One region of the Pseudomonas germanica genome, then DNA from elsewhere that is predicted to be linked to it. Evidence: predicted binding sites of a transcription regulator. Region 1 holds the regulator's gene; the other holds the start of a gene.
What was found. The regulator sigma-54, encoded in region 1, starts transcription at its own class of promoters, with help from an activator protein. The targets are predictions, from matches to a motif close to ANTGGCATNNANNTTGCTNT.

Region 1 (16,030 bases):
GTGCTGGCGAGTCAGGATCAAGGCGAAGCGGTGTTGTTGGCCGAGCGCGATAGCAATGAACAAGCGTCCATCAGGGCGCGAATGCCGGTGACGCGTCATCGGCGGTTTTTCTCGCAGGGCGCACAGCGGCCTGCCTCAGAACACGAATTTAAGGCGTAAACCTATGAGCGAGTTGTTGTCCTCAGTCAGTGATCACCTGTTGGCGCCCGGCGGCGTGACGATCGAGAGTCTGCAAGGCGTGCTCGGCGATCTGGCCGGCCCCGGCATCGATGCGGCGGATCTGTATTTCCAAGGGCAGATTTCCGAGTCCTGGGCGCTGGAAGACGGCATCGTCAAGGAAGGCAGCTTCAACCTTGATCAGGGTGTCGGCGTACGCGCGCAGTCCGGTGAGAAAACCGGTTTCGCCTACAGCAACGCGATCACCCTCGAAGCCCTCGGCGCAGCCGCCCGCGCGGCGCGGTCGATCTCCCGGGCCGGGCAGAACGGCACAGTCCAGGCGTTTACCACTCAAGATGTTGCACACTTATACGCGCCGGATAACCCGCTGGAAGTGTTGAGCCGCGCCGAGAAAGTCGAGCTGCTCAAGCGCATCGATGTCGCCACCCGCGCGCTCGACCCGCGTATCCAGCAGGTCAGTGTGAGCATGGCAGGGGTCTGGGAGCGGATTCTGGTGGCCTCCACCGACGGCGGGCTGGCGGCGGATGTACGGCCGCTGGTGCGATTCAATGTCAGCGTGATCGTTGAGCAGAATGGCCGTCGCGAGCGTGGCGGGCATGGCGGCGGCGGGCGTACCGATTACCGTTATTTCCTTGCCGAAGACCGCGCCATGGGCTATGCCCGTGAAGCGTTGCGCCAGGCGCTGGTGAATCTGGAAGCGATTCCGGCGCCGGCCGGTACGTTGCCGGTGGTGTTGGGTTCGGGCTGGTCCGGTGTGCTGTTGCACGAAGCGGTCGGCCACGGTCTGGAAGGCGATTTCAACCGCAAGGGCAGCTCGGCGTACAGCGGTCGCATGGGTGAAATGGTTGCGTCGAAACTCTGCACCATCGTCGATGACGGCACCTTGAGCGGCCGTCGCGGTTCGCTGAGCGTTGACGACGAGGGCACGCCGACCGAGTGCACCACGCTGATCGAAAATGGCGTACTCAAAGGCTACATGCAGGACAAACTCAACGCGCGCCTGATGGGCGTGGCTCGCACCGGCAACGGGCGCCGGGAGTCCTATGCGCATCTGCCGATGCCGCGAATGACCAACACCTACATGCTCGGCGGCGAAAGCGATCCGGCGGAAATCATTGCTTCGGTGAAGAAGGGCATTTACTGCGCCAACCTCGGCGGTGGTCAGGTCGACATCACCAGCGGCAAGTTCGTGTTCTCCACCAGTGAGGCGTATCTGATCGAAGACGGCAAGATCACTGCGCCGGTCAAAGGCGCGACGTTGATCGGCAACGGCCCCGAGGCGATGAGCCGGGTGTCGATGGTCGGTAACGATCTGGCGCTGGACAGCGGTGTGGGCACGTGCGGCAAGGATGGGCAGTCGGTGCCGGTAGGCGTCGGTCAGCCGACGTTGAAGATCGATGCGATCACCGTGGGTGGCACGGGCGCATAAGAAGAGGTGGAGCTTCGGGTGGCGCGCAGGGCGGCCACCCGGTGGCGAATATCAACGCAGACCGCGTTGAGTTTCGTCCAGCTCACGGATGTACTTGAAGATCTTGCGGCTGGAAGCAGGAGGTTTGTTTTGCGCAACCTCATGCTGAGCCTGACGGATCAGGGAACGCAGTTGCTGGCGATCGGCGTCCGGATACTCGACGACGAATTTTTCCAGCACGGCATCGTCGCCCGCGATCAGGCGATCACGCCAGCGTTCGAGATTGTGGAAACGCTCGTTGTACTGGCGAGTGGAGGCATCAAGTTGATCGAGCAAGGTCAGAATCGCGTCAGTGTCCTGATCGCGCATCAGTTTGCCGATGAACTGCAGGTGCCGTTTACGCGCGATGTTCGCGGTGTGCTTGGGCGCATCGGCCAAAGCCCGGCGCATGGCGTCGGTCAGCGGCAGTTTTGCGATCAAGTCTGGCTTGAGTGTTGTCAGGCGCTCGCCGAGGTCAACCAGAGCATGCAGCTCGCGTTTGACCTGAGATTTGCTTTTTTCTCCCGTATCGAGGGAGTCGTCGTAAGAATCAACCATGGTGGCAGTCCGCAAAGAAACGCCGCCATGATAACCAGTCGGGGGCCGCTTGTCCGGCCCGGTCGCTCGATGACCCCAGCCGAAAGCAGAATTTGAGTGGAGATGAGCATGAGTGCAGTTCAAAGCGTCGGCCCGCAGGCATTGCCGGCACTGCAGGAACAAGTCGAGCAGATCATCGCCGAAGCCAAGCGTCAGGGCGCCAGTGCCTGTGAAGTCGCGGTGTCGCTGGAGCAGGGACTGTCGACGTCGGTGCGTCAGCGCGAAGTCGAAACGGTCGAATTCAACCGCGATCAGGGTTTTGGCATCACGTTGTATGTGGGCCAGCGCAAGGGCTCGGCCAGCACGTCCGCCACCGGGCCTGACGCGATTCGCGAAACCGTCGCTGCCGCACTGGCAATCGCCAAACACACTTCCGAAGACGAAGCCTCGGGCCTGGCTGATGCGGCGTTGATGGCCAAGGAACAACACGATTTTGACCTGTTCCACGAGTGGGATATCACCCCGGAGCAGGCCATCGAGAAGGCCTTGCTCTGTGAAGCGGCGGCATTCGACGCCGATGCGCGGATCAAGAACGCCGACGGCACCACGCTCAGCACTCATCAGGGCTGCCGCGTGTACGGCAACAGCCACGGATTCATTGGTGGCTACGCATCGACGCGGCACAGCCTGAGTTGCGTGATGATTGCCGAGGCCGATGGCCAGATGCAGCGCGATTACTGGTATGACGTAAACCGTCAGGGCACTTTGCTCGCGGATCCGGTAAGCATCGGCCAGCGTGCTGCGCAACGGGCGGCGAGCCGTCTGGGCGCGCGTCCGGTGCCGACTTGCGAAGTGCCGGTGCTGTTTTCCGCAGAACTGGCGGGTGGTCTGTTTGGCAGTTTCCTCTCGGCGGTGTCCGGCGGCAGCCTGTATCGCAAGTCGTCCTTCCTTGAAGGCACTCTGGGGCAGAAGCTGTTCCCGGAATGGCTGACCATCGATGAGCGTCCGCACCTGATGCGCGCGATGGGCAGTGCTTCCTACGACGGTGATGGTCTGGCGACGTATGCCAAACCGTTCGTCGAAAAGGGCGAGTTGGTGTCGTACATCCTCGGCACGTACTCCGGACGTAAACTCGGTATGCCGAGCACGGCCAACGCAGGCGGCGTACACAACCTGTTCGTCACCCATGGCGATGAAGACCAGGCTGCACTGTTGAAGCGCATGGGCCGTGGCTTGCTGGTCACTGAATTGATGGGCCATGGCTTGAACATGGTCACCGGCGACTATTCGCGCGGGGCGGCGGGTTTCTGGGTCGAGAACGGTGAAATTCAGTTCGCCGTGCAGGAAGTGACCATCGCCGGCAATATGCGCGACATGTTCAAGCAGATCGTCGCGGTCGGTAATGATCTGGAGCTGCGCAGCAACATTCGCACCGGTTCGGTGTTGATCGAGCGGATGACCGTCGCGGGCAGCTAAACCCCGGCCGTCACACACAAAAGGCGCGCCACCTCATCGGGTGGCGCGCCTTTTTTATTGGCTCCATATAAAACCAATGTGGGAGCGAGCCTGCTCGCGAAAGCGATTTCACGGCCGACCGCAGTGGTGACTGACAGGACGCCTTCGCGAGCAGGCTCGCTCGCACCCTGAAATCTGCATCGCTCGGCACTCTTGTTTTGGTTCTCATTATCATCTAATAATAAATCTCATTATCGGATGAGCCCCGGATCATGAGTTCTGCCTTGCACGAGCAGCCGTACCTCGAAAGCTGGCGCTGGATGAGTCGCCAGATCCGTTGCGCGATGGATCCCGACGAACCGCGCCTGATCGAACACTATCTGGCCGAAGGCCGGTATCTGGCCTGTTGTACGGCAACTTCTCCCTGGACCATCGCTGAAACCTCCTTCCGTCTGCTGCTCGACACGGCCACCGATATCGCCTTGCCGTGGCACTGGCGCAGCTTCTGTCTCGATCAAGCTTGGCGTCCGCTGCGTGAAATGGAGCGCCTGTCCCTGTGCAAATGCCGGCTCCAACGTTGGCAACGCTACACCTGGCAGCTCGCCACGTGCGAACTGCTGCCCTCGATTCCTCTTATTGAACTGGTGCAAGGATTTTCAGATGACCAAGACACGTATTGAGCGCGACAGCATGGGCGAACTGCAGGTGCCGGTGGGCGCTCTCTACGGCGCGCAAACCCAGCGCGCGGTGGATAACTTCCCGATTAGCGGCAAACCGATGCCGACGCAATTCATCCGCGCGCTGATCCTCGCCAAAGCCGCCGCCGCCCGCGCCAACGTTGAACTCAACCAGATCAGCGCCGCCCAGGGCAAAGCCATCAGCGACGCCGCGCAAGGTCTGCTCGAAGGCGACTTCATGCAGCATTTCCCGGTGGACATCTTCCAGACCGGTTCCGGCACCAGTTCCAACATGAACGCCAACGAAGTGATCGCCACCCTGGCCAGCCGTCTGCTCGGCGAGCCGGTCAACGCCAACGATCACGTCAACTGCGGGCAAAGCAGCAACGACATCATCCCGACCACCATCCACGTCAGTGCTGCGCTGGCCCTGCACGAACAACTGCTGCCGGCGCTGCTGCACCTGGTGCAAGTGATCGAGCAAAAAGCTGCGCAAGTGCATCACCACGTCAAAACCGGTCGCACGCATTTGATGGACGCGATGCCGGTGCGCATGAGCCAGGTACTGAACGGTTGGGCGCAGCAGCTCAAGGCCAACATCAGTCATCTGCAGGATTTGCTGCCAAGCCTGCAATCCCTAGCGCAGGGCGGCACGGCGGTCGGCACCGGGATCAACGCGCATCCTGAATTCGCCGCACGTTTCAGCCGCCAGTTGAGTCAATTGACCGACGTGGAATTCACCCCGGGCAAGGATCTGTTCGCGCTGATCGGCTCGCAGGACACCGCCGTCGCCGTCTCCGGCCAGCTCAAGGCCACTGCGGTGTCGCTGATGAAAATCGCCAACGACCTGCGCTGGATGAACTCCGGCCCGCTCGCCGGCCTCGGCGAAATCGAACTGGAAGCCCTGCAACCGGGTTCGTCGATCATGCCGGGCAAGGTCAATCCGGTGATCCCGGAAGCCACCGCCATGGTCGCCGCGCAAGTGATCGGCAACGACTCGGTGATTACCATCGCCGGTCAGTCGGGCAATTTCGAACTGAATGTGATGCTGCCGATCATCGCGCAGAACCTACTGAGCAGCATCGAGCTGCTGGCCAATTCCAGCCGCTTGCTCGGCGACAAAGCCATCGCCAGCTTCAAGGTGAACGAGTCGCGCCTTAAAGAAGCGTTGTCGCGCAACCCGATTCTGGTGACCGCGCTCAACCCGATCATCGGTTACCAGAAAGCCGCCGAAATCGCCAAGCAGGCCTACAAGGAAGGCCGTGCGGTGATCGACGTCGCCCTGGAACACACCGACCTGTCGCGCAGCCAACTGGAAGAGTTGCTCAACCCCGAGAAACTCACCGCCGGCGGCGTGTAAACCCCGCAACCGCTTTGGAGGCTCACCATGGAGCACTGGAAACGCACGATCGAACGGGCCAATCGCTGCTTCATGCTCGGCGAACTGATCGACGCCCGTGAGGCTTACCTGCAAGCCCTGGCCCTGGCGCAAGTGTTGTTCGAACGCTGGGCGGATGCCGACGAGGCGGTGGCGGCTTGCGTCATCTCCCACCACAACCTGGCCGATCTGCACTTGCGCCTGAATCAGCCGGAGGAGAGCGCCGAATACCTCTGCGCCATCCATCAACGCTTGTTGCAGACCATGCAGGACGAACGTCAGCGCCTGGCCTTGCGTGAAGCAGCGCTGCGCCAGAGCAGCAAGACTTACGTCGAGCTGTTGAATTTCATCAGCGAGCACGGTGAATACCCGCGCACCCAACGCCTGCTGCATCCGGATACCGGCAATGCGCGCCGCGCGCCTGCCCCCCATCACCATGGAGTCCATTGAAATGGCTTTTACCTTGCCTGTTTTGCCTTACGCCTACGACGCGCTCGAACCGCACATCGATGCGCAGACTATGGAGATCCACTACACCAAGCATCACCAGACCTACATCAACAACCTCAACGCCGCCGTTGAAGGCACTGAATACGCCGAGTGGCCGGTGGAAAAACTCGTCGCCAGTGTTCAGCAATTGCCGGAAAAACTGCGTGCGGCGGTGATCAATCAGGGCGGCGGTCACGCCAACCACTCATTGTTCTGGGAGGTCATGGTACCCAACGGTGGCGGCAAACCCGACGGTGCGCTGGCCAAGGCCATCGATGAGCAATTGGGCGGCCTCGACAGTTTCAAGGAAGCCTTCACCAAAGCCGCGCTAACCCGCTTCGGTAGCGGCTGGGCCTGGCTGAGCGTGACCCCGGAGAAAAAACTGGTGGTGGAAAGCAGCGGCAACCAGGACAGTCCGTTGATGAATGGCAATACGCCGATTCTCGGACTCGATGTCTGGGAGCACGCCTACTACCTGCGGTATCAGAACCGTCGGCCGGAATACATCAACGCTTTTTACAACGTGATCAATTGGCCTGAAGTCGCTGCGCGTTATCAGGCTGCGCTGGTTTAAGTCTTCTATAAAAACAATCCAAGGCTGACTATGGGCACTGAAACACTGGCGATCGGAAGTGGGCGTATGTTTCGTTACGCAGTAGGATCGCTGTTGCTGTTGGCGGGCATGACTTTGCTGGTCGCCCACGGACTGGAATGGCTGAATCTGGAACCGAGGCTGTTGCGGGCGTTGCAGGGCGGCGCGATCTGCGCCCTCGGCACGGCGCTCGGAGCTGTGCCAGTGCTGGTGATTCGGCGGATGCCGCAGACACTCAGTGATACGTTGCTGGGTTTTGGTGCCGGGGTGATGCTCGCGGCGACGGCGTTTTCGCTGATCGTGCCGGGCATTGCTGCCGCCGAAAACCTCGGACTGACACCGTGGGGCGCCAGCGGCCTGATCTGCTTAGGCATCATGCTGGGGGCGTTCGGGCTGTATCTGGTCGATCGCAAGGTTTCCGGCGCGTCCCCGGAAATGCTCGTCGGCACCGTCGAGCATCCGGTGATTCCGCCACGGATCTGGCTGTTCGTGTTCGCCATCATTGCCCATAACATCCCTGAAGGCATGGCCGTTGGCGTTTCTGCTGGCGGCGGCATGCCGGATGCGGACAGCCTGGCCATGGGTATCGCTTTGCAGGATGTCCCGGAAGGTCTGGTGATTGCGCTGGTGTTGGCCGGGGCGGGGATGTCGCGGGTCAGGGCGTTTCTGATCGGCGCGGCGTCAGGTCTGGTCGAACCGGTGTTTGCGCTGTTGTGTGCCTGGCTGGTCAGTCTGGCGCAGGTGTTGTTGCCGTTAGGTCTGGCATTGGCTGCGGGGGCGATGTTGCTGGTGGTGACGCACGAAGTGATTCCCGAGTCGCGACGCAATGGTCATGACAAACTGGCCAGTCTTGGTCTGTTGATCGGGTTTTGTCTGATGATGGTGATGGATACGGCGTTGGGTTGAAGATCAAAAGATCGCAGCCTGCGGCAGCTCCTACGAGGGGATTGGTGCGACATGGGCTGCGACTTTTTGATTTTGGCTGTCAGCCGCCTTCGTCGAAGTAGTTGTTGATCAACGCCACCAGCGCATCCAGCGCTTCCTGTTCCTGATGCCCTTCGGTACTCAGATAGATCTTGGTGCCCTTGCCAGCCGCCAGCATCATCATCGCCATGATGCTTTTGCCATCAACCGTGGTCTCTGGTGTACGACCCACTCTGATCGTGCAATCCGGATACTGCCCGGCCACTCCAACAAACTTGGCCGATGCGCGGGCATGCAGGCCCAGCTTGTTGATGATTTCGATTTCCAGAGCAGGCATCGCGGTGTGAATCCTTTAAGTGAGGTCGCGGTGGCGAACCTGGACGTTCTTCAGGGTTTTCTGCAGGGCCTGACCCAGACGTTCGGTCAGGTAGACGGAGCGGTGATGCCCGCCGGTGCAGCCAATGGCAATGGTGACGTAAGCGCGGTTGCTCGCGGCGAAGCGCGGCAGCCACTTGTGCAGGTAGGTGAAGATGTCCTGAAACATTTCTTCGACCTCCGGCTGTGCCGCCAGGTATTCAGCCACCGGCGCATCGAGACCCGATTGCGCGCGCAGTTCCGGCTTCCAGTACGGATTGGGCAGGCAGCGCACATCGAACACCAGATCCGCATCCACCGGCATGCCGCGCTTGAAGCCGAAGGACTCGACCAGAAATGCGGTCCCCGGCTCCGGTTGGTTCAGCAGACGCAGCTTGATGGAGTCGCGCAACTGGTACAGGTTCAGATTGGTGGTGTTGATCTTCAGGTCGGCGAGGTCGGCAATCGGGCCGAGCAGGGCGGTTTCATCCTGGATCGCCTCGGCCAGTGAGCGGTTGGCGTTGCTCAGCGGGTGACGACGGCGGGTTTCGGAGAAACGCTTGAGCAGGGTTTCTTCGTCGGCGTCCAGATACAGGACGTCGCATTGGATGTGTTTGGCCCGGACATCTTCAAGCAGTTCGGGAAAGCGTGTCAGGTGGCTCGGCAGGTTGCGCGCATCGATGGACACGGCTACCAGCGGCTGCGCCAGTTCCGTGTGAATCAGCGCGCGTTCGGCCAGTTCCGGCAGCAAACCTGCGGGCAGGTTGTCGATGCAGTAATAGCCGTTGTCCTCAAGGACATCCAGAGCCGTACTTTTACCCGAGCCGGAACGGCCGCTGACGATGATCAAGCGCATGATTAGTGCCCGTTCTGCTCGTCCAGGACAACCTGATACAAGGCTTCATTGCTTGGAGCGCTGCGCAGTTTTTCACGCACTTCCTTGCGATCGAGCATGCTTGCGATCTGGCGCAGCAGCTCCAGGTGCGCATCGGTGGCAGCCTCCGGGACCAGCAAAACAAACAGCAGGTCAACCGGTGCGCCGTCAATGGCGTCGAAATCAATCGGAGCATCAAGGTGCATCAGCGCACTGATCGGTGCAGTGCAACCCTTGAGGCGGCAATGGGGAATGGCGATGCCGTTACCAAAACCGGTGGAACCGAGTTTTTCACGGGCAATCAACGCCTCGAAGACATCTTGCATCTCCAGATCCGCCACTTCGCGGGCGATCAGGTTGGCAATTTGTTCGAGGGCTTTCTTTTTACTGCCGCCCGGCACGTTCACGAGGGAACGGCCGGGGGTCAGGATACTTTCAAGTCGGATCATGGGGTGGGGGGTTATCGACCGGTAGCGCCCTGGAGCAGGCTCTGGGTCTTTTCCTTATGCTTTTTGAGTTGTTTATCCAGCTTGTCGGTCAAGGCGTCGATCGCCGCGTACATATCGGTATGTTCCGCGTTGGCGACCACTTCGCTGCCGGGTATATGCAAGGTGGCTTCGATTTTCTGCTTCAGCTTTTCGACGCACATCGTGACTTGCACGTTGGTGATCTTGTCGAAATGGCGCTCCAGTCGTTGGAGTTTTTCCTCGATGTAGGAACGCAGAGGTTGGGTCACTTCCAGTTGGTGTCCACTGATGTTGACTTGCATACAGCTTCTCCTTCGTTGCCAGTGCATAAAGCGGCAGGCCGGATAGCCTGCCACTGGAACGCTGTAACGTGGCTTACATCAACCGCTTGCGTTCGCTCGAAGGCGCGATCCCGAGGGATTCGCGGTACTTGGCGACGGTGCGGCGAGCCACCTGAATGCCTTGTGCCTCCAGTAAACCAGCGATCTTGCTGTCACTCAACGGCTTTTTCTGATTTTCCGCGGCAACCAGTTTTTTGATGATCGCGCGGATCGCCGTGGACGAGCATTCGCCGCCTTCGGAGGTGCTGACGTGGCTGGAGAAAAAATATTTCAGTTCATAAATACCGCGCGGGGTATGCATGAATTTCTGTGTGGTCACCCGGGAAATGGTCGATTCGTGCATGCCGACCGCTTCAGCGATGTCGTGCAGAACCAACGGCTTCATGGCTTCGTCGCCGTACTCCAGAAAACCGCGTTGATGCTCGACGATCTGGGTCGCTACTTTCATCAGGGTTTCGTTGCGGCTCTGCAGGCTCTTGATGAACCAGCGGGCTTCCTGCAACTGATTGCGCATGAAGGTGTTGTCGGCGCTGGTGTCGGCGCGACGGACGAAACCGGCGTACTGGGCGTTGACGCGCAGGCGCGGTACCGATTCCTGATTCAGCTCGACCAGCCAGCGCTCGTTGTCCTTGCGCACGATGACGTCAGGGACAACGTATTCGGCTTCAGTGGATTCGATTTGCGAGCCAGGGCGCGGATTGAGGCTTTGCACCAGTTCGATGACCTGGCGCAGCTCGTCTTCCTTGAGCTTCATGCGCCGCATCAACTGGCTGTAGTCGCGACTGCCGAGCAGGTCGATGTAATCGCTGACCAGACGTTTCGCTTCCGCCAGCCACGGCGTCTTGGCGGGTAGCTGACGCAATTGCAGCAGCAGGCATTCGCCAAGGTTGCGCGCGCCGATACCGGCCGGTTCGAATTGCTGGATGCGGTGCAGGACGGCTTCGATTTCATCGAGTTCGATGTCGAGTTCCGGATCGAACGCCTCGAGGATTTCCTCGAGGGTTTCGTCCAGGTAGCCCTGATTGTTGATGCAATCGATCAGGGTCACGGCGATCAGGCGATCGGTGTCGGACATCGGTGCCAGGTTCAGTTGCCACAGCAGGTGGCTTTGCAGGCTCTCGCCGGCGGACGTGCGGGTGGTGAAGTCCCATTCGTCGTCATCGCTGCTGGGCAGGCTGCTGGCGCTGGTCTGGTAGACGTCTTCCCAGGCGGTGTCGACCGGAAGTTCGTTGGGGATACGCTCGCTCCAGTCACCTTCCTCCAGGTTGTCCACCGTGGGCGCGGTTTCCTGATACGAGGGTTCCTGGATCTCGGTGTTGGGCTTCTGTTCGGCGTTGTCGGCCATGGGATCGGAATTGTCGAAGTCGTCGCCTTCTTCCTGGCGTTCGAGCATCGGATTGGATTCCAGAGCCTCCTGGATTTCCTGTTGCAGATCCAGGGTCGACAATTGGAGCAGGCGGATGGCCTGTTGCAGCTGCGGTGTCATCGTCAGCTGCTGGCCCATTCTCAAGACTAGCGATGGTTTCATGGCAGGGGCTTAACACCTTATTCGCCGGCGCTATGCGCCATCCACTACAGGGCGCCGGGGCGCCAAACTTAAGCAAATTATATGCCTGAAACTGAAGTGTTTGCCTAGAGCGCTGTAACAATTAAAGCGTATTAATTCCTGCTTGAATCGATACAGCGCCCGGGCGGCGCACCGGGCACTGTTACGCTTACAAGCGGAACTCGTGGCCCAGATACACTTCCTTGACCAGATCGTTGGCCAGGATGGTTTCTGCATCGCCTTCGGCGATCAGTTGACCATCGTTGACGATGTAAGCGGTTTCGCAGATGTCCAGCGTCTCACGGACGTTGTGGTCGGTGATCAATACACCGATGCCCTTGGCCTTGAGGTGGTGGATGATCTGCTTGATGTCGCCGACCGAGATCGGATCGACACCGGCGAACGGTTCGTCGAGCAGGATGAATTTCGGTGCCGTTGCCAATGCACGAGCGATTTCCACCCGGCGACGTTCACCACCGGACAGGCTCATGCCAAGGTTGTCGCGGATGTGGCTAATGTGGAATTCCTGCAGCAGGCTTTCCAGCTCCTTGCGACGGCCGGCCTTGTCGAGCTCCTGACGGGTCTCGAGGATGGCCATGATGTTGTCGGCCACCGACAGTTTGCGGAAGATCGACGCCTCTTGCGGCAGATAGCCAATACCGGCCTTGGCGCGACCGTGCATCGGCTGGTGGCTGACGTCCAGATCGTCGATCAGCACGCGACCCTGATCGGCCTGTACCAGGCCGACGATCATGTAGAAACACGTGGTCTTGCCGGCGCCGTTCGGGCCGAGCAGGCCGACGATCTGGCCGCTGTCGATCGACAGGCTGACGTCACGCACGACCTGGCGGCTTTTATAGGCCTTGGCCAGGTGCTGAGCTTTCAGAGTTGCCATTACTGGGTTTTCTCGTCGGTTTTCTTCTTCGGCTGGATCACCATGTCGATGCGCGGACGCGCCTCGGTGACCTTGCTGCCGGTAGCACGACCAGCGCTGGCCAGTTTCTTCACGGTGTCGTAGACGATTTTCTCGCCCTGAGTGACGTTGCCGTCTTTGTCGACGACCTTGGCCTTATCGATCAGCACGACGCGGTTTTGCTGGGCGTGGTATTGAATCGTCACGCCGTAGCCTTGAACCGGTTTGGTGTCGCCCTGGGTTTGCAGCTGCTCGAAATAAGCCAGGTTGCCCACGGAGGTCACTACGTCGATATCTCCATTCGGGGCGCGAGTCATGGTGACGGTGTTGCCTTTAACGATCATCGAACCTTGGGTGATGATCACATCACCTTTATAGGTGGCGATGCCGTTCTTGTCGTCCAGTTGGGCGTCGTCGGCCTGAATGCGGATAGGTTGCTGCTGATCGTTCGGCAGAGCCCAGGCGCTCACGCTTCCCAGTGCTGCGCCCAGACTGAGCAAAATAGGGAGGGTTTTAACGAGCCTCATACTGTCCTCTTACGTTCGATAGCAGGTGTATCCTGCTTTCCTTCAGGTACGCTTTCATTCCAACGCCAGTCGATACACCGCCAGCGCCGTCGATTCTAACGGGTTGCTCGGTCTGCGCATATTCCTGCTGCGGGAACACGGTCATGCGAGTGGAAGTGATCAGGATGTCACGCTTCTTTTCATCGGTGCGCGCAACGCGTACCGAATCGATCAGTTCGACTTCGGTGCCGCCTGAGTTCACTTCACCGCGCTCACTGGTCACGTGCCACGGGAATTCTGTTCCGCGATACATGTTCAGGTCGGGTTTGGTCACGAGCGTGACGTCGGTTGCCTTAACGTGCTCGGCTTTTTCGGACGTCATTTCATACTGCACCTTGCCATCCGGCAGGTATTGCAGGGTATGCGTGTTGGTTGCATACCAGTCGATAGGCGTTTCAACCGAGGTGACCGGTGGTTTGTCGAGAAAGCGTTCCGGGCTGATATTCCAATAGCCGACCGCTGCGAAAATCGCAGCGATGCAGCCAAACAGCAGGAAGTTACGAAATTTTTTGCTGAACATGGTTTGGCTCACAGGTACGCGGCGTTGGCCGCATCGAGGCGGCCCTGGGCGCGCAGGATCAATTCGCAGAATTCGCGGGCGGCGCCTTCGCCACCACGGGCCCGGGTTACGCCATGGGCGTGTTCGCGGACGAAATCGGCGGCGTTGGCTACGGCCATGCCCAGACCAACACGGCGAATCACCGGAAGGTCGGGCAGATCGTCACCGAGGTAGGCGACTTCTTCATAGCTTAGGCCCAGTTGCGCAAGCAGGCCGTCGAGCACGACCAGTTTGTCTTCACGGCCCTGAAACAGGTGGGGAATCCCCAGGTTTTTCGCTCGACGTTCAACGACGGGTGTCTTGCGACCGCTGATGATAGCGGTCTGCACGCCGGCGTTCATCAGCATTTTGATGCCTTGACCGTCGAGGGTGTTGAAGGTCTTGAACTCGCTGCCGTCTTCAAGGAAGTACAGGCGACCGTCGGTGAGGACGCCGTCGACGTCGAAAACCGCCAGTTTGATCGCTTTGCCGCGTTGCAGCAGATCGTTGCTCATTACATGACTCCTGCGCGCAGCAGATCGGAGAGGTTGAAGGCGCCGACCGGGCGATCTTCCTCGTCTACGACTACCAATGCGTTGATTCGGTGATCTTCCATGATTTTCAGGGCTTCGGCGGCCAGCATTTCCGGGCGGGCAGTCTTGCCGTGGGCCGTCATTACCTGGTCGATGGTGGCGCTGCGGATGTCGATGCTGCGATCCAGCGTGCGGCGCAAGTCGCCGTCGGTGAAGATCCCGGCGAGTTTGCCGTCGGTTTCAAGGATGACGGTCATGCCCAGACCTTTACGAGTCATTTCCATCAATGCGTCTTTGAGCAGCGTGCCGCGTTGGACTTGCGGCAACTCTTGTCCGGCGTGCATGACGTTTTCCACTTTCAGCAGCAGGCGACGGCCGAGGGCGCCACCCGGGTGCGAGAAAGCGAAATCTTCGGCGGTGAAGCCGCGTGCTTCCAGCAGTGCCACGGCCAGTGCATCGCCCATGACCAGTGCTGCGGTCGTCGACGAGGTCGGTGCCAGGTTCAGCGGGCAGGCTTCATGCTCGACATGAACATTGAGATTGACCTCGGCAGCCTTGGCCAGCGGCGATTGCGGGTTGCCGGTGACGCTGATCAACTGGATGCCCAGACGTTTGATCAACGGCAGCAGGGTTACGATTTCATTGGTCGAGCCGGAGTTCGACAGGGCCAGAATCACATCGTCACGAGTGATCATGCCCATGTCGCCATGACTGGCTTCGGCCGGGTGGACAAAAAAGGCTGGGGTGCCGGTGCTGGCCAGGGTGGCGGCAATCTTGTTGCCGATGTGCCCGGACTTGCCCATGCCGACCACGACTACACGGCCTTTACTGGCCAGAATCATCTCGCAAGCGCGTACGAAATCGGCGTCGATATGGGGCAACAAGCCTTGTACGGCTTCCACTTCGAGTTGGATGGTGCGTTGTGCCGATTGAATCAGGTCGCTGGATTGGCTCATGTCAGAAATCGTATAGCCCGATGAAAAGGCGGCGATTATAGCGGTTATGTTGCAAAGCCTCACGCAAGTTCGTCGTGCTTTGTCATTACTCGTTACCAAAACCCGGGAAAAGAGCCTGCGCACCTGTCATATCGCCGAACGCAGGCTGGTACAAGCCTTGGGCGCGTAGCCTTTGCAGTGATATAGTTCGCCGCCAGTTCGGCCTGCCCGGGATGTACGTACTTTTTAAGTAAAGACAGGCGTCCGAGTGAGAGGCTGCATCGCAAGGAGTTTAGATGAGTGCCGATAACGCCTACGCGGTCGAGCTGAAGGGAGTCTCCTTCAAGCGCGGTGCGCGCAGCATTTTCAATAACGTCGATATTCGCATACCGCGCGGCAAGGTCACCGGCATCATGGGACCTTCCGGGTGTGGCAAGACCACGCTGCTGCGATTGATGGGGGCACAACTGCGCCCTGCCAGCGGCGAAGTCTGGGTCAACGGCCAGAATCTGCCTGCGCTTTCGCGCAGTGATCTGTTCGATGCGCGAAAGCACATGGGTGTGCTGTTTCAAAGCGGCGCGCTGTTCACCGATCTCGATGTTTTCGAGAACGTGGCTTTCCCCCTGCGTGTTCATACCGATTTGCCGGAAGAAATGATCCGCGACATCGTCCTGCTCAAATTGCAGGCGGTCGGTCTGCGCGGTGCCATCGAGTTGATGCCGGATGAACTGTCCGGTGGCATGAAGCGCCGCGTCGCACTGGCGCGAGCGATTGCGCTCGATCCGCAGATCCTCATGTACGACGAACCGTTCGTCGGGCAGGACCCGATCGCCATGGGCGTGCTGGTCCGTCTGATTCGCCTGCTCAACGACGCGCTGGGGATCACCAGTATCGTGGTGTCCCACGATCTGGCCGAAACCGCGAGCATTGCCGACTACATCTATGTCGTCGGTGATGGTCAGGTGCTGGGGCAGGGTACGCCGGACGAGTTGATGAACTCGGACGAGCCGCGTATCCGTCAGTTCATGACCGGCGATCCCGATGGCCCGGTGCCGTACCATTTTCCAGCGACGGATTACCGCGCAGATCTTCTGGGGAAGCGCTGATGCGCAGAATTTCATTAATAGAACGCGTACGCCGGTTCGGCGAGTCTGCGATCGACGCCGTCGCGGTGTTCGGTCGTGCGACGCTGTTCCTGTTTCATGCCTTGCTGGGGCGTGGTGGTATCAGCGGCGGTTTTGGTCTGTTGGTCAAACAGTTGCACTCGGTCGGCGTGATGTCGCTGGT
Region 2 (16,030 bases), 1.3 Mb from region 1:
GCTGGCGGCAGCGCTGACAAGATCGTCTTCTCCGGTGTCGGCAAGACCCGTGACGACATGCGTCGCGCCCTCGAAGTCGGCGTGCACTGCTTCAACGTCGAATCCACCGACGAGCTGGAGCGCCTGCAAGTGGTCGCCGCCGAGCTGGGCGTTCGCGCCCCGGTTTCGCTGCGCGTGAACCCGGACGTCGATGCCGGCACCCACCCGTACATTTCTACCGGTCTCAAAGAGAACAAGTTCGGCATCGCCATCGCCGACGCCGAAGACGTGTACGTGCGCGCCGCGCATCTGCCGAACCTGGAAGTGGTCGGTGTCGACTGCCACATCGGTTCGCAACTGACCACCCTGCCACCGTTCCTTGATGCGCTCGATCGCCTGCTGGATCTGGTCGACCGTCTGGGCGACTGCGGCATTCACCTGCGCCACATCGATCTCGGTGGTGGTTTGGGCGTGCGCTATCGCGATGAAGAGCCGCCATTGGTTGCCGACTACATCAAGGCTGTGCGCGAGCGTTTGAACGGACGTGACCTGGCGCTGGTGTTCGAGCCGGGCCGTTTCATCGTCGCCAATGCCGGCGTGCTGCTGACGCAGGTCGAGTACCTCAAGCACACCGAACATAAAGACTTCGCCATCGTCGACGCGGCGATGAACGACCTGATCCGCCCGGCGCTGTATCAGGCGTGGATGGACGTCACCGCGGTCAAACCGCGTGACACCGCTGCGCGCAAATACGACATCGTCGGCCCGATCTGCGAAACCGGTGACTTCCTCGCCAAGGACCGTGAATTGGCCCTGGCCGAAGGCGATCTGCTGGCCGTGCATTCGGCCGGTGCCTACGGTTTTGTGATGAGTTCCAACTACAACACCCGTGGCCGTGCTGCCGAAGTGTTGGTAGACGGTGCTCAGGTTTTTGAAGTGCGCCGCCGCGAAACCGTGGCCGAGCTGTTTGCCGGCGAAAGCCTGCTGCCGGAGTAACCCATGCTGCTGCGTTTTACTAAAATGCACGGCTTGGGCAATGACTTCATGGTTCTCGACCTGGTCAGCCAGCACGCGCATATTCAGCCAAAGCACGCCAAGCAGTGGGGCGACCGCCACACCGGCATCGGTTTCGACCAGTTGCTGATCGTTGAGGCTCCGAGCAATCCGGACGTGGATTTCCGTTACCGGATCTTCAATTCCGATGGCTCGGAAGTCGAGCAGTGCGGCAACGGTGCGCGCTGCTTTGCACGCTTCGTGCTCGACAAGCGTCTGACCGCCAAACGGCAGATTCGCGTCGAGACCAAGGGCGGCATCATCGAACTGGACGTGCGTAACGACGGCCAGATCGGCGTGAACATGGGCGCCCCGCGTCTGGTGCCAGCGGACATTCCGTTCGAAGCGCCAGCGCAAGCGACCAGCTATCAGCTGGAAGTCGACGGCACCACGGTCGAACTGGCCGCCGTGTCGATGGGCAACCCGCACGCCGTGTTGCGCGTGCAGGACATCAACAGTGCACCGGTGCATGAGCTGGGGCCGAAAATCGAACACCATCCGCGCTTCCCCGCGCGAGTGAATGTCGGTTTTCTCCAGGTCATCGACCGTAACCGTGCGCAGTTGCGCGTGTGGGAACGCGGTGCCGGGGAAACCCAAGCCTGCGGTACCGGCGCCTGTGCAGCGGCTGTCGCTGCGATCAGCCAGGGGTGGATGGATTCGCCGCTATTGATCGACCTGCCCGGCGGGCGCCTGTCCATTGAATGGGCAGGCCCTGGCCAACCGGTGCTGATGACCGGTCCGGCAGTGCGTGTATACGAAGGACAAGTACGTCTTTGAGTGAGCAGAAACCATGACCGATAAGCCTCAGGTACCCGCCCGACAGTCCGACGAATCAGCGTCCGAGAGCCTGGAGGCGGCAGCGGTTGCCGCATACCTCGAGGCTCATCCGGACTTCTTCGTCGAGCACGAAGAACTGCTGCCCGCCCTGCGTATTCCCCACCAGCGTGGCGATACCGTTTCGCTGGTCGAGCGGCAGATGACCCTTCTGCGCGACCGTAACATCGAGATGCGCCATCGCCTCTCGCAGTTGATGGACGTCGCCCGCGACAACGATCGCCTGTTCGACAAGACCCGCCGTCTCATACTGTCCCTGATGGACGCCGCCAGCCTCGAAGACGTGGTGATCAGCGTCGAAGACAGCCTGCGCCAGGATTTTCAGGTGCCCTTTGTCAGCCTGATCCTGCTCGGTGACAACCCGGCGCCGGTCGGTCGCTGGGTCACTCACGCTGACGCCCAAGTCGCCATCGGCGGCTTGCTTACCGAAGGCAAAAGCGTCAGCGGCAGCCTGCGTGAGCATGAACTGGACTTCCTCTTCGGCGAAGAACAACGCAAGCAGATCGGCTCCACTGCCGTCGTCGCGGTCAGCCATCAAGGCATCCACGGCATTCTGGCGATCGCCAGCCGTGACCCGCAGCACTACAAGAGTTCGGTCGGCACGCTGTTCCTCAGCTACATCGCCGAAGTCATGGGCCGTGTGCTGCCACGGGTCAATAGCTCCCTGCGCTCGGTACGCTGAGCATGGAACGGCAACTGGACGCTTACTGCGAACACCTGCGCAGTGAGCGACAGGTGTCGCCGCACACGCTCTCGGCCTATCGCCGCGACCTCGATAAAGTCCTTGGCTGGTGCGTCAAACAGAACATCGGCAGCTGGGCGGCGCTGGACATTCAGCGCCTGCGCAGCCTGATCGCCCGTCTGCATGCGCAGGGGCAATCCTCGCGCAGCCTCGCGCGGCTGCTCTCGGCAGTACGCGGGCTCTATCACTATCTGAATCGCGAAGGTCTTTGCGACCACGACCCGGCGACGGGTCTGGCACCGCCAAAAGGCGAGCGCCGACTGCCGAAAACCCTCGATACTGATCGCGCACTGCAACTGCTTGAAGGGGCGGTCGAGGATGATTTTCTCGCGCGGCGCGATCAGGCGATTCTTGAGTTGTTCTATTCTTCCGGCCTGCGCCTTTCCGAACTGACCGGACTCAATCTCGATCAACTCGACCTCGCCGATGGCATGGTTCAAGTCCTCGGCAAGGGCAGTAAAACCCGGCTGCTGCCGGTGGGCAAAAAGGCCCGCGAAGCCCTCGAACAATGGCTGCCTCTGCGGGCCATGACCAACCCCGCAGACGACGCCGTATTCGTCAGCCAGCAAGGCCGACGCCTCGGTCCACGGGCGATTCAGGTGCGAGTGAAACTGGCCGGCGAACGTGAACTGGGGCAGAACTTGCACCCGCACATGCTGCGCCACTCCTTCGCCAGCCACCTGCTCGAATCCTCGCAGGATCTGCGCGCGGTGCAGGAATTGCTCGGCCACTCGGACATCAAGACCACGCAGATCTACACCCACCTGGACTTCCAGCACCTGGCGGCGGTCTACGACAGCGCCCACCCCCGGGCCAAACGCATGAAAGGCGATGATTCATGAGCATCCAGTTGATCACCTTCGACCTTGACGACACCTTGTGGGACACCGCTCCGGTGATCGTCAGCGCCGAAGCGATATTGCGCGAATGGCTGAGCGAACATGCGCCGAATCTGGGTGCGGTGCCGGTGGAGCATTTGTGGGGGATTCGTGAGCGGGTGCTGGCCAATGAGCCGGGGCTAAAACATCGCATCAGCGCGCTGCGCCGGCGGGTGTTGTTCCATGCACTGGAAGAAGCCGGGTACGCCCATGACGAGGCGTCGACGCTGGCGGACAAGAGTTTTGAAGTGTTTCTGCATGCTCGGCATCAGATCGAAGTGTTCCCTGAAGTCGAACCAGTACTGGAGATTCTCGCCAATCATTACTCGCTTGGCGTAGTCACCAATGGCAATGCCGATGTGCGTCGGCTGGGTTTGGCGGACTACTTCAAGTTTGCGTTGTGCGCGGAAGACATCGGCATCGCCAAACCGGATGCCCGGTTGTTTCATGAGGCGTTGCAGCGTGGTGGTGCTACAGCCGAAACTGCCGTGCATATTGGTGATCATCCGGGCGATGACATTGCCGGCGCGCAGCAGGCCGGGTTGCGGGCGATCTGGTTCAACCCGGCGGGGAAAGTCTGGGAAGCGGATCGTCTGCCGGATGCTGAAATCCGTAGCCTCACGGATCTGCCAGCCGTACTCGCGCGCTGGAATGCCACCTCAAACTGATCTACTACCCCCTGTGGGAGCGAGCCTGCTCGCGAAGGCATTCTGTCATTCAATACTGATGTTGACTGACCCACCGCTTTCGCGAGCAGGCTCGCTCCCACAGGGAATTGCATTCGTTTCGATAGCTTTATTCCAGGCATGAAAAAGCCCGCAGCGACGGCGGGCCTTTTCAGCAAGCCAGCGGCACGCCTCAGATAGGGCGGCTGCCGTACTTGTTGTCCGGCTTTTTCGGAGGATCGGCGACCACGTTGGCCTCCACTTCCTGAACCTTGCCGCCACGCGACAGGAACTCTTCCATGGCCTTGGCCAGGGCGTCGCGTTCCTTGTTCTTGGCTTCAATGCTCGGCAATTCGTCAACCGACACCGCAGCCTTGGCTTTGCCTTTGGCAGCCGGGGCCGGCGTATCGTCACCGCCATCGTCGTCAGCAACGTCTTCCGCTGCTGCTTCCAGGCCTTCTTCGGCCTCGTCTTCGTCGCCTACTTCGAGGTCGTCGTTTTCCAGATCATCGTCGCTCATGTTCTACCTCATGACTTGCGAAAAGCAGATTAGTTATAGACCAGCTTTGGCAACTGTCGAAAGTCGCCGTTAAAAAATCAGTAACCATTGATGACCAACGGTTTACGCCCCTTCACCGTGCAAGGTGGCGAGGACTTTTCGGGCACCGCCATGATCACGGTGCTCGCCCAGATAAACGCCTTGCCAGGTTCCCAGTGCCAGGCGACCTGCCGAAACCGGCAGACTGATCTGGCAGCCAAGCACGCTGGCCTTGAAGTGCGCCGGGAGGTCGTCCAGGCCTTCGTCGTTATGCTCATAGCCGTCTGTTCCTTGTGGGATCAGACGATTGAAAAATCGTTCGAAGTCGCGACGTACCGCCGGATCGGCGTTCTCGTTGATGGTCAACGACGCCGAGGTATGCTGCAGCCACAAATGCAACAGACCGACCCGACACTGCCTGAGTTCAGGCAGCCCGGCGAGTAACTCGTCCGTTACCAGATGAAAGCCCCGGGGCCGCGCCCGCAGGGTTATCAGAGTCTGTTGCCACATACAGTTCTCCGCACGTTCGGGGCGCATTCTAGCGCGCTCTGGGAAAAAACAAAGGCCCTAATATTCCTGCAATGATGTAAGCCATTGGCCGCAGAAAAACGCTCGTCGTAAACACGACCAAAGCCGTACGAAAAATCCTTTCAGCTATTCTCTCTGCGACAAATTCCAGACAAAAAAATGCCCGGCGAACCGGGCAAGTTTTTTAGTGCGCGTACTTACAGGTTGTAGCCGCGTTCGTTGTGTTGTGCCAGATCGAGGCCCACCGACTCTTCTTCCTCGGTCACACGCAGACCCATGACGGCGTCCAGGACCTTGAGGATGATGAAGGTGACGATCGCGGTGTAGATCACCGTGAAGCCCACGCCTTTGACCTGAATCCAGACTTGCGCACCGATATCGGTAACGGTGCCGAAGCCACCCAGCGCCGGCGCAGCGAACACACCGGTGAGGATCGCGCCGAGGATACCGCCGATACCGTGCACGCCGAACGCGTCCAGGGAATCGTCATAACCGAGTTTGCGTTTCAGGGTTGTGGCGCAGAAGAAGCACACCACGCCTGCGGCCAGACCAATCACCAGTGCGCCCATCGGGCCCACGGTGCCAGCAGCCGGAGTAATCGCTACCAGACCGGCAACCACACCCGATGCGATACCCAGTGCGCTTGGCTTGCCGTGGGTGACCCACTCGGCAAACATCCAGCCCAGTGCCGCAGCAGCGGTAGCAATCTGAGTGACCAGCATCGCCATGCCGGCAGTGCCGTTGGCCGCCGCAGCGGAGCCGGCGTTGAAGCCGAACCAGCCGACCCACAGCATCGCCGCGCCCATCAGGGTGTAACCGAGGTTGTGCGGCGCCATCGGGGTGGTCGGGAAGCCTTTGCGCTTGCCCAATACCAGGCAGGCAATCAGACCAGCCACACCGGCGTTGATGTGCACCACGGTGCCGCCGGCGAAGTCGAGCACGCCCCAGTCCCACATCAGGCCGCCGTTGCCGGACCAGACCATGTGCGCGATCGGTGCATAAACCAGGGTGAACCAGATAGCCATGAAGATCAGCATCGCGGAGAACTTCATCCGCTCAGCGAACGCACCGACGATCAGCGCCGGGGTGATGATCGCGAAGGTCATCTGGAAGGTGATGAACACCGCCTCAGGGAACAAAGCCGCTGGGCCGGTCAGGCTCGAAGGCGTGACACCGGCGAGGAACGCCTTGCCCATGCCGCCGAAGAACGAGTTGAAGTTGACGACGCCCTGCTCCATGCCGGTGGTGTCGAACGCAATGCTGTAGCCATAAATGACCCACAGGATGCTGATCAGACCGGTAATGGCGAAGCACTGCATCATCACGGAAAGAATGTTTTTCGAGCGAACCATGCCGCCGTAGAACAGCGCCAGGCCGGGGATGGTCATGAACAGCACGAGGGCTGTCGAGGTGAGCATCCAGGCAGTGTCGCCGGAATTGAGGACCGGGGCCGCCACTTCGTCTGCCGCCATTGCAAGGCTTGGCATTACGATGGACAACAGGGCTCCTAGCCCTGCGAATTTACGCAGAGTCATATTGTTTTCTCCTGGGGCGTTGGGGTTTGTGGCGGCGCTTAGATCGCGTCGGTATCGGTTTCGCCGGTACGGATGCGGATCGCCTGTTCCAGATTGACCACGAAGATCTTGCCGTCACCGATCTTGCCGGTGTTGGCCGCTTTGGTTATCGCCTCGATAACCCGATCCAGATCCTTGTCGTCGATGGCCACGTCGATTTTCACCTTGGGCAGAAAATCGACCACATATTCCGCGCCGCGATACAGCTCGGTGTGACCCTTCTGCCGGCCGAAGCCTTTAACTTCAGTAACGGTAATGCCCTGCACGCCGATTTCGGACAGCGACTCGCGCACGTCGTCCAACTTGAACGGCTTGATGATGGCAGTGACTAGCTTCATGAAACTCTCTCCCGAATTGGTGGACTTGCCCCAGGAAAACAAACCCGACTCAAGTCTAAGCGCAGTGCCTGGCTTTGTAACGCATCGTCGGCCTTACCTGCCCGACTGACGCCAGCTAACCGCTGCTGACGAAACTCCCCGCTCCGTCTGCCGCACTGCATTCGTCACAGCGACTGCATCAGTGCATGGGTCGAAGGTGACTAAGCAGAAACCTTGCCATCTCGCCAAAATCCCCTGATTTCAATCCCTTGGCCGCTGCCTCAAGCCATCCCGTGCAGAAGGCACAGCGGATACGCACAACAACGGTGCGTCGCCGTCCGTCCGCCTGCGCGAAAAGCGTGCATCCCTGACCACGAGATTGACTATAGACACTGCGTGATACACTGCCGGCCATTGTTTCCAGGACATCCACCATGCTCGCGCCCAAAGACTTCCTCGACGCCCTGAGCGGCACCGCTTCCCGCCTGTTCAACGGCGACACCCCGCTGCCAAAAGCCGAAATCGAAAGCCAGTTCAAGATGCTGCTGCAGAGTGCGTTCAGCAAACTCGACCTGGTGAGCCGTGAAGAATTTGATAGTCAGATGGTTGTGTTGGCGCGTACTCGCGCTCGACTTGAAAGCCTCGAAGCCAAAGTTGCCGAGATGGAAGCGAAGCTGACGCCGTCCGCTGAATAATCCGCGCCCCCTGTAGGAGCTGCCGAAGGCTGCGATCTTTTGATCTCCAGCCCTTCAACCATCCCGGCAACGTCCTACAACCTGCACCACCGCCGCCCGATTGCGCCGAAAAGCCCAGGTTTCTAAGCTCACCCGATGCTGAATGTTCAGCACCGGGTTTGGCGACCCGAACAGCTTAAGGCGCACGACAACCATGATGGCGGCTACATTTACCGCCACATCGTTTCATGGCGGTTGTGCGTGGGAGACCTTCGGGTCTGCCGGGTTCCTTTTGCTCCGGTTCGCCAACCCGCGTACAACTGCCACCCAATCGTTTGGCGACGATTGAGGGCAGCCCCTTAAGCAAGAGGAACTGCTCCATGAATCAAGAAGAGACTTATCTAAGCCCGCACATCTTCACCCGCCACAAACTCCCCCTCCACGCCCTCCTCATCCAGAACCAACCCTGGTTCTGCGCCCGAGACCTGAGCCGCCTGCTGCACATCTACCTCAACGAACGCATGCTGCGAAAACTCGACCCCGACCAATACCAAACCCGCAAAACCCTGATCCACAACCAGATCGAAAACACTCTGCTGATCAGCGAGTCCGGCATCTACGCCCTCCTCGTCTACCACTACTGCCCCGAATACCGAGCCCTGCGCGAATGGCTCACCCACCAGGTCATCCCCACCCTGCGCGACGCCCAACATCCCTGCACAGGCGAACGCCCACACCTCAGCTTGCTCAGTTGGCCGGACATGACGTTGAGTTTGTTGCATTGGAATAATCAGCCGTGGATACGGTTGCAGGATGTGCCACACATGGTGACGGAGCGAGAACAAGCAAACCGCACGGTTGTGAACTCATGGTGGAGAAAGGCTCTGCAATTGATCTGAATTTTTGCGCTGCAACCTCACCAACGGTCATTTCAGTGATACCACTGAAATGACCTGTCTTGTGTCTTCGTTAACTCGCCCCCCCTACTCCGAAATCCTCCACTCACAGAAGTAACGTCCTACAAAACGCGTCCCCCACGTCTGATTTCGCTGCCCCCTCTCTGCTGGCTATCTTCTGCGACCAGATCCAAACAGATGAAAACAATGAGAAGAAAAGGCAAAGCAACGGATCTTCGTAACCAGACATTCAGATCAAACTCGCGAAAGATCGCCTACAAATTCTTTCTAAAGAACATTGCCCCGAGAATCCCAAATATTGATGCAGCAGCGGTCAAGTTTGAGCCAATTACCCCAGCAGCGATAAAGCAATACTTTCTCTGGGAGGGGCCAACAATTTTCCCTTGGGATGACGTTGCAGACTGGAAAAGTAAAGATGCGAAAGGTCTGGATTTGGCGATATGGTTCAAACAGATTCTTTGCGGCATGTGCTATGCGACCCCGCGCGCAAGCTCTATCTGCTTAAAGATTATTCTGTTGGAAGGGCATCCGGACAGGGCGCACCCGCTTCGCGGCAGGATCGCGCCGATTGCTCTGCTTGTCGCAGATCACTATGCGCGAGCGCTAGGATGTAAAGAAATCGAAATTCAGGATCCTGATCCGAATGTTGTTTTTTACTACCGGAAACTGGGGTTCGAATTCGACCATACCAACCGGCTTGTCATTTCTGTGAACGGTCAATAACATCGAAATCAACAACCCAATCGTACGAGGTGCGTATGAGCCCAAAAAAGCGAAAGGCAAAGCTTCTTCAGATTGTTGAACTACATCTCGAAGCACTCCGGTTGGCTGGGGATATGTCAGCCAACCAACGGCGATTTATTGAAGTTGCTGTTACGTGTGGGCCAGAGCTTGAGCCAAGCGGCCCGCTGGCCGGTAGAAGATCCTGAGTCAAAAATAAAAAGGCGTCCATAGGACGCCTTTTTTGTGTTTGGAGGAGTAGTCGCAGCGATTCTTTAGCTCCTGGCTTTGCAACCATGGGTTCAGAATCCGACGAGCTGGCCCGTCGTCACTACTTCAGAAAAACCAGCTTTCTCTGCTGCCAAAAATGCGGGGGAGCTTTTACTGGTGCCCAGTCCCAACGAATGCGCAGTTGCAGTCCTCGAGCGGGAGGATCCGTCAATGCCGAGCGAGAGTCAACGCTCCAATTCAGGCAAGCACTGACAGCCCATCGGGTCTTGATACGTCTTGTAAACCTCTATTTCAGCACTGAAACCCGGCTCAACTACCCTTCAAAAACCCGCAGGAAGCGGCTCCCCGATTCAGCTCAAGGAACGACCATGTCCCTCTCCATCGTCCACAGTCGCGCCCAGATTGGCGTGGAAGCCCCCGCTGTCACCGTCGAAGTCCATCTGGCCAACGGTCTGCCGTCGCTGACCATGGTCGGGCTGCCCGAGGCGGCGGTGAAGGAGAGCAAGGATCGGGTGCGCAGCGCGATCATCAATTCCGGGCTGCAGTTTCCGGCGCGGCGGATCACCTTGAATCTGGCGCCGGCGGATCTACCCAAGGATGGCGGGCGGTTTGACCTGGCGATTGCCTTGGGGATTCTGTCGGCGAGTGTGCAGGTGCCGTGTCTGACGCTGGATGATGTGGAATGTCTGGGTGAGTTGGCGTTGTCCGGCGCGGTACGAGCGGTGCGTGGGGTGTTGCCGGCCGCACTGGCAGCGCGCAAGGCGGGTCGTGCGCTGGTGGTGCCGCGAGCGAATGCTGAGGAAGCCTGCCTGGCATCGGGGTTGAAAGTGTTTGCGGTGGATCATCTGCTGGAGGCGGTGGCGCATTTCAATGGGCATACGCCGGTTGAGCCCTATGTATCAGACGGGTTGATGCATGCCAGCAAGCCTTATCCCGACTTGAATGAAGTGCAGGGGCAAGTGGCGGCGAAACGGGCGTTGCTGATTGCTGCTGCGGGTGCCCATAACCTGCTGTTCAGTGGGCCGCCGGGAACGGGTAAGACATTGCTGGCCAGCCGATTACCGGGACTGTTGCCGCCGCTGGCCGAGAGTGAAGCGCTGGAGGTTGCGGCGATTCAATCTGTCGCCAGCGGCGTGCCGTTGACCCATTGGCCACAGCGGCCGTTTCGCCAGCCGCACCATTCCGCATCCGGCCCGGCACTGGTCGGGGGCAGCTCAAAACCGCAACCCGGCGAGATCACCCTCGCCCACCACGGCGTACTGTTTCTCGATGAGCTGCCGGAGTTTGATCGCAAGGTGCTGGAGGTGCTGCGCGAGCCGCTGGAGTCCGGGCATATCGTGATTGCCCGGGCCAAGGATCGCGTGCGTTTCCCGGCGCGATTTCAGTTGGTGGCGGCGATGAACCCGTGTCCCTGTGGATATCTTGGCGAGCCGAGTGGCAAGTGTTCCTGCACGCCGGACATGGTGCAGCGCTATCGCAACAAACTGTCGGGGCCTTTGCTGGACCGGATCGACTTGCACCTGACAGTGGCGCGGGAAGCGACGGCGTTGAACCCGCAGGTGAAGCCGGGAGAGGACAGCGCCAGCGCTGCGGCGTTGGTAGCCGAGGCTCGCGAACGACAGCAGAAGCGTCAGGGCTGTGCCAATGCGTTTCTCGATCTGCCGGGATTGAAGCGGCACTGCAAGTTATCCACAGCCGATGAGAAATGGCTGGAATCAGCCTGTGAACGGCTGACGCTTTCGCTGCGCTCGGCCCATCGCCTGCTCAAGGTCGCCCGCACTCTGGCAGACCTCGAGCAAGTCGATGCAATCAAACGTGAACACTTGGCCGAGGCACTGCAATACCGGCCGGCGACACCTTAATGCTCGGTCAGATCAACCAGCGGCGTCTGCCGCACTTCGGTTTCGCGCCCGGCCTGAATCTCAGTCACGCGCTTCAAGGCGTTATCCACAGCACCTTTGTCCGCGAGCAGGCTGTAGCTGATCTGGAACTGTTTGTGTTCCTTGGGTGCAATGGTCGGCACCAGATTCAGCGGACGCTGATAGCGACGGTTGTAGGAAAAACTGGTGCCCGGCTCCAGCCCGGTGACATAGCCCTGGCCTTGAGTGTCGGTATTTTTCCACAAGGAGAACACCGGCAACTGCTGGGTATTGAAGCCAACAGAAACACCGAGGCTGCCCGCCTTGTTATGCAGAACAGTCAGGGTTTCGCCTTTGGCATCGGCGTAAGGCACGACGTTGTAGACGGTTTCGTCATAGTCCTTGGTCGGCGCGCGATAGGTCTGCCAGTCGGCCAGATCACCCTTGGCCTTGTCGTTGAACGGCGACACCTGTTTTACCGGCGCAGCAAATCGTGCGCCTTGCTCGAGGAACGGCGTACTGAAGTTGCTGTGATACAGCGCCTGGTATTCCTTCGGATAGTCGCCGTTGTTGGTCAGCGTATCGTTGAGTGCAAAGCGCACGCTGCCAGGCTCGGTGACCAGTTCAGTAACGACCGAGAAGTCGACTTTCTTGAAGGCTTGCTCTTGCAGCTCGCCACGCAGACTGATGGCGTAGGGCGGCTTTTCATCGATGTGCAGCGTGACGGTGCTGGCCGGAATGTTGGCGGCGCGGCCATGCAAGGTCAGCAGTTCGCCATTGTCGATGCCGGGATGGCCGACCCATTCGTAACCGCAGCGGGCGACCAGTTCATTGAAGCCCTCCAGCCAACCCAGCCCACCACGCCCGTTGAGCTCGATAAAGGCCGGGTTGACCACGTCCTTGACCGGCGAATCCCAACCCATCCGCACGTCGCCGACAGAAGCCTGCAAGACGTTCATGCCTCGGGTGGGCACCACCGAGAGTTTCATTGTGCCGTTATCGATATCAACGATGCTGACGCCTTCCTGCCGCCCACCGTGCAAGGTACGCAGGCTCACGGAGAAGGGTTTGGCGGTTTTCACGCCGAGCTGCTCACTGGTGATGGTCCAGTTTTGCGCGGGTTTGTTGGTATCGAGAAGGACGTAATCCCAGGCCATGGCGTGGGAAGCAGCAGAGAATGCGCCGAGGGCGACGGCGAGTTTGAGCGGGGTCATGGCAGCAGCCTTTATTGGAGTTGTGTCATTTTTATAGCGCTGCGGAAACGTTTCAGCAAGTGTATTAGATCGACAGATTGCAGGTTCAGCCGAAGATCTGCAGTGTTGCATTCGCAAGCAGGCTCACTCCTACAGGGGATCCGGGTCTTCACAAAATCTGTGATTCGCACCGGACACTGTGGGAGCGAGCCTGCTCGCGAAAGCTATATCAAGGCTGTATCAACGAAAGCGATCAACCTCGGAACGCAGATCCGCCGCCAGCTTCTCAAGCTCCTTGGCGGTAACAGCCAGGTTCGACACAACCTCACGCTGCTCACTGTTGGCCAGTGCGATGCTCTGCAAATTGCTGCTCAACAGAGTCGCGGTGCTGCTCTGCTCCTGAGTGGCCGTGGTAATCGCGGCAAACTGCTGCCCCGCCGAACGGCTCTGTTCATCGATTCGCGCCAGCGCCGACGCGACGTTGGCGTTGCGCGACAAACCTTCCTGCATCAGCACATTGCCCTGCTCCATGGTGCTGATCGCGTTACCGGTTTCCTGCTGGATGCTGTGGATCATGCTGGAAATTTCATCTGTCGCCTGACGGGTGCGCGAGGCCAGGCTGCGCACCTCATCGGCCACCACAGCAAAGCCACGACCCTGCTCACCAGCACGGGCAGCTTCGATTGCTGCGTTAAGTGCCAGAAGGTTGGTCTGCTCGGCGATCGAGGTGATCACACCTACAATGCCGCCAATTTCCTGCGAACGCTGACCGAGGGTGTTGATCACGGTGGCGGTGCTGTTCAGGGCGCCAGCGATTTGCTCCAGCGAGGACGACGCTTCTTCCATCGAGCTGCGGCCAATCTGCGTTTGCTGGGCATTTTCCTGCGCCAGACGCTGGGTCGCGCCCATGTTGTCGGCGATGTTCAACGACGTCGCACTGAACTCTTCCACCGCGCCGGCCATGCTGGTGATTTCGCCAGATTGTTGCTCCATGCCTTCATAGGCACCGCCGGACAAACCGGACAGGGCCTGGGCACGGCTGTTGACCTCTTCCGAAGAGCGGCGGATGTGCTCGACCATGGTCGACAGCGCCTGGCTCATCTGGTTGAACGCGCGAGACAGCTGACCGATTTCGTCGTTGCTCGATACGTTCAGGCGCACGCTCAGATCACCGGCGCCCAAGGCCTCGGCCTGACGCACCAGATCCCCCAGAGGCGCCAGTTTGCTGCGCAGCAGCCAGACCACAGATCCGACCGCCAGCAGCATCGCCAACAGACTGCCAATGGCCAGTTGCGTACCCACGCTCCAGGTCACCGCGCGGATCTCAGCTTTCGGCATGCTCGCCACGACCGACCATGGTCCGCCATCGAACGGCACGGCAATGCTATAGAAATCTTCCGAGGTGTCGCTCCAGAACTCACCCTTGCCCGGCTTTGCAGCCAAACCTTTGATCACCGGAACGGCTTGATCCAGCGCCTGCACCCCCGCTGGCGCGACCAGCCATTTGTTTTGCTCGTCGAGCAACGCCAGCGAACCGCTCTGGCCAATGCGGAAGCGCTTGAGGTTATCGAACTGGATGTTCTGCGCGTCGGTGTAATCGAAGCCGACGAACAGCACCGCAATCACCTTGCCGCTGCCATCACGCACCGGGGTGTATTGGGTCATGTAGGAGCGATCGAACAGCAAGGCGCGACCGACGTAACCCTGCCCCGCCATCAACTTCGCGTAGGCCGGGTGCGCGTGATCGAGCAAGGTGCCGATGGCACGGGTGCCATCCTGTTTGGTCAGCGAAGTGCTGACGCGGATGAAGTCTTCGCCGCTGCGCACGAACAGGGTGGCGACGCCGGCGGTCATCTGCTTGAACTCGTCGACTTCCTTGAAGTTGTTGTTCAGCACTTCGCTGCCCAGATGCAGACCCGGGGTCTGGGTGCCGGCAACATTCACCGGCTCACTCGGGTGAATGCTCAGACCTGCGCTGAAACGCTTCTCGAACAGCCCGCTCAGGCGCTGGGTGCTTTCACGCAGCGTGCCGTGGAAGGTGCTCAGTTGGTCGGCCAGCAGCCGCGCCTCACTGGCCAGATGCTCTTCACGAGTGGCGAGGTTGGCGGAGTCCAGCGAACGCAAGGCGAACACCGTACTGCCACTGATAACTATCGCCAGTATTACAGCGAGCGCGAGGCCCAGCTGCGAGGCGATCCGAGCGCGAGGTTGAGACATGGACAGCTCCTGGCCGAGCCACGGGATCCTCCTTGATCTCGACTCGGAAATTTTTCTGGTTGTGGGGGTGAATCGTGGATACCGGCACGACGGTTCCACAAGCACGTATTCGGCGGTGGATCCAAATACTTGAGCGGAAAACAAGGTTATGGCACAAGGCCGGCATTGTGGCGGCTCTAACGTTTCAGCTCAAGCGCGCGACCGCCGGCAACTCCATGGCGCGGACTTCGCTTTGCAGAAAGTCGCTGAGACGGCGCAAACGTTCACCTCCCGGGCGGGTCTTTGGCCACACAAGGTAGTAATTCAAACCGCTGGCGACCGCGGTTGGCCACGGCAGGCTCAGCCTTCCCTGCGCCACATCTTCGGCGACCATTAACAGGTCGCCCATCGACACACCGTACCCGCGCGCCGCCGCGATCATGCCCAATTCGAGGGTATCGAACACTTGCCCACCCTTGAGTGACACCTGATCGGACAGCCCCATGTGTTCCAGCCAACTGCGCCAATCGCGACGGTCCGGTGTCGGGTGAAGTAATTCGGTGCAAGCCAGTCGAGCCAGATCCCACGGTTGATCATTCAGCAAGTTTGGCGCCCCCACCGGAATCAGCTCTTCGGGAAACAATAAACTCGCCTCCCAATCCGGCGGAAAATGCCCGTCACTCAACAAAACAGCGCAGTCGAAAGGCTCATCGTTGAAATCCACCGAATCGACGTCCATCCACGCACTGGTCAGTTGCACTTCGTTGCCAGGCTGCAAATGGCGGAAGCGACTCAGGCGCGCGAGCAACCAGCGCATAGTCAGGGTCGAGGGCGCTTTCATGCGCAAAATGTCGTCCTCGGCACGCAAGGTATTGCAGGCCCGCTCCAGCGCACTGAAGCCTTCGCGGATCCCGGGCAGCAGCAACCGCGCCGCTTCGGTCAGTTGCAGATTGCGACCGCTGCGATGAAACAGCCGACAGGCGAAGTGATCTTCGAGGGTCCGAATATGCCGACTTACCGCACTCTGGGTAATCGACAGTTCCTCGGCAGCCCGGGTGAACGAACTATGTCGCGCCGCCGCTTCAAATGCGCGCAGGGCATATAAGGGAGGAAGACGACGAGACATGCAGAA

Region 2: a site for sigma-54 is predicted at 7,331-7,350, ahead of glnK (P-II family nitrogen regulator). Genes of this name have one in related genera too.

The regions. Positions count from the first base shown of each region.
Region 1 is NZ_CP071586.1:1,275,819-1,291,848, forward strand. Features, by position in the region: gene J0G10_RS05455 (carbon-nitrogen hydrolase family protein) at 1-159, shown strand, start outside; gene tldD (metalloprotease TldD) at 164-1,606, shown strand; gene yjgA (ribosome biogenesis factor YjgA) at 1,658-2,182, opposite strand; gene pmbA (metalloprotease PmbA) at 2,291-3,637, shown strand; gene J0G10_RS05475 (FagA protein) at 3,889-4,296, shown strand; gene J0G10_RS05480 (class II fumarate hydratase) at 4,277-5,653, shown strand; gene J0G10_RS05485 (hypothetical protein) at 5,681-6,121, shown strand; gene J0G10_RS05490 (superoxide dismutase) at 6,123-6,734, shown strand; gene J0G10_RS05495 (ZIP family metal transporter) at 6,765-7,658, shown strand; gene J0G10_RS05500 (HPr family phosphocarrier protein) at 7,738-8,013, opposite strand; gene rapZ (RNase adapter RapZ) at 8,029-8,886, opposite strand; gene ptsN (PTS IIA-like nitrogen regulatory protein PtsN) at 8,889-9,353, opposite strand; gene hpf (ribosome hibernation-promoting factor, HPF/YfiA family) at 9,365-9,673, opposite strand; gene J0G10_RS05520 (RNA polymerase factor sigma-54) at 9,747-11,240, opposite strand; gene lptB (LPS export ABC transporter ATP-binding protein) at 11,428-12,153, opposite strand; gene lptA (lipopolysaccharide transport periplasmic protein LptA) at 12,153-12,698, opposite strand; gene lptC (LPS export ABC transporter periplasmic protein LptC) at 12,685-13,257, opposite strand; gene J0G10_RS05540 (KdsC family phosphatase) at 13,266-13,790, opposite strand; gene J0G10_RS05545 (KpsF/GutQ family sugar-phosphate isomerase) at 13,790-14,764, opposite strand; gene J0G10_RS05550 (ATP-binding cassette domain-containing protein) at 15,040-15,849, shown strand; gene mlaE (lipid asymmetry maintenance ABC transporter permease subunit MlaE) at 15,849-16,030, shown strand, end outside.
Region 2 is NZ_CP071586.1:6,693,906-6,709,935, forward strand. Features, by position in the region: gene lysA (diaminopimelate decarboxylase) at 1-975, shown strand, start outside; gene dapF (diaminopimelate epimerase) at 979-1,809, shown strand; gene J0G10_RS29825 (DUF484 family protein) at 1,823-2,548, shown strand; gene xerC (tyrosine recombinase XerC) at 2,551-3,450, shown strand; gene J0G10_RS29835 (HAD family hydrolase) at 3,447-4,154, shown strand; gene sutA (transcriptional regulator SutA) at 4,345-4,671, opposite strand; gene J0G10_RS29845 (secondary thiamine-phosphate synthase enzyme YjbQ) at 4,774-5,199, opposite strand; gene J0G10_RS29850 (ammonium transporter) at 5,415-6,752, opposite strand; gene glnK (P-II family nitrogen regulator) at 6,791-7,129, opposite strand; gene J0G10_RS29860 (accessory factor UbiK family protein) at 7,543-7,803, shown strand; gene J0G10_RS29865 (BRO-N domain-containing protein) at 8,163-8,681, shown strand; gene J0G10_RS29870 (N-acetyltransferase) at 8,877-9,422, shown strand; gene J0G10_RS29875 (YifB family Mg chelatase-like AAA ATPase) at 10,019-11,512, shown strand; gene J0G10_RS29880 (aldose 1-epimerase family protein) at 11,509-12,723, opposite strand; gene J0G10_RS29885 (methyl-accepting chemotaxis protein) at 12,943-14,919, opposite strand; gene J0G10_RS29890 (LysR substrate-binding domain-containing protein) at 15,104-16,024, opposite strand.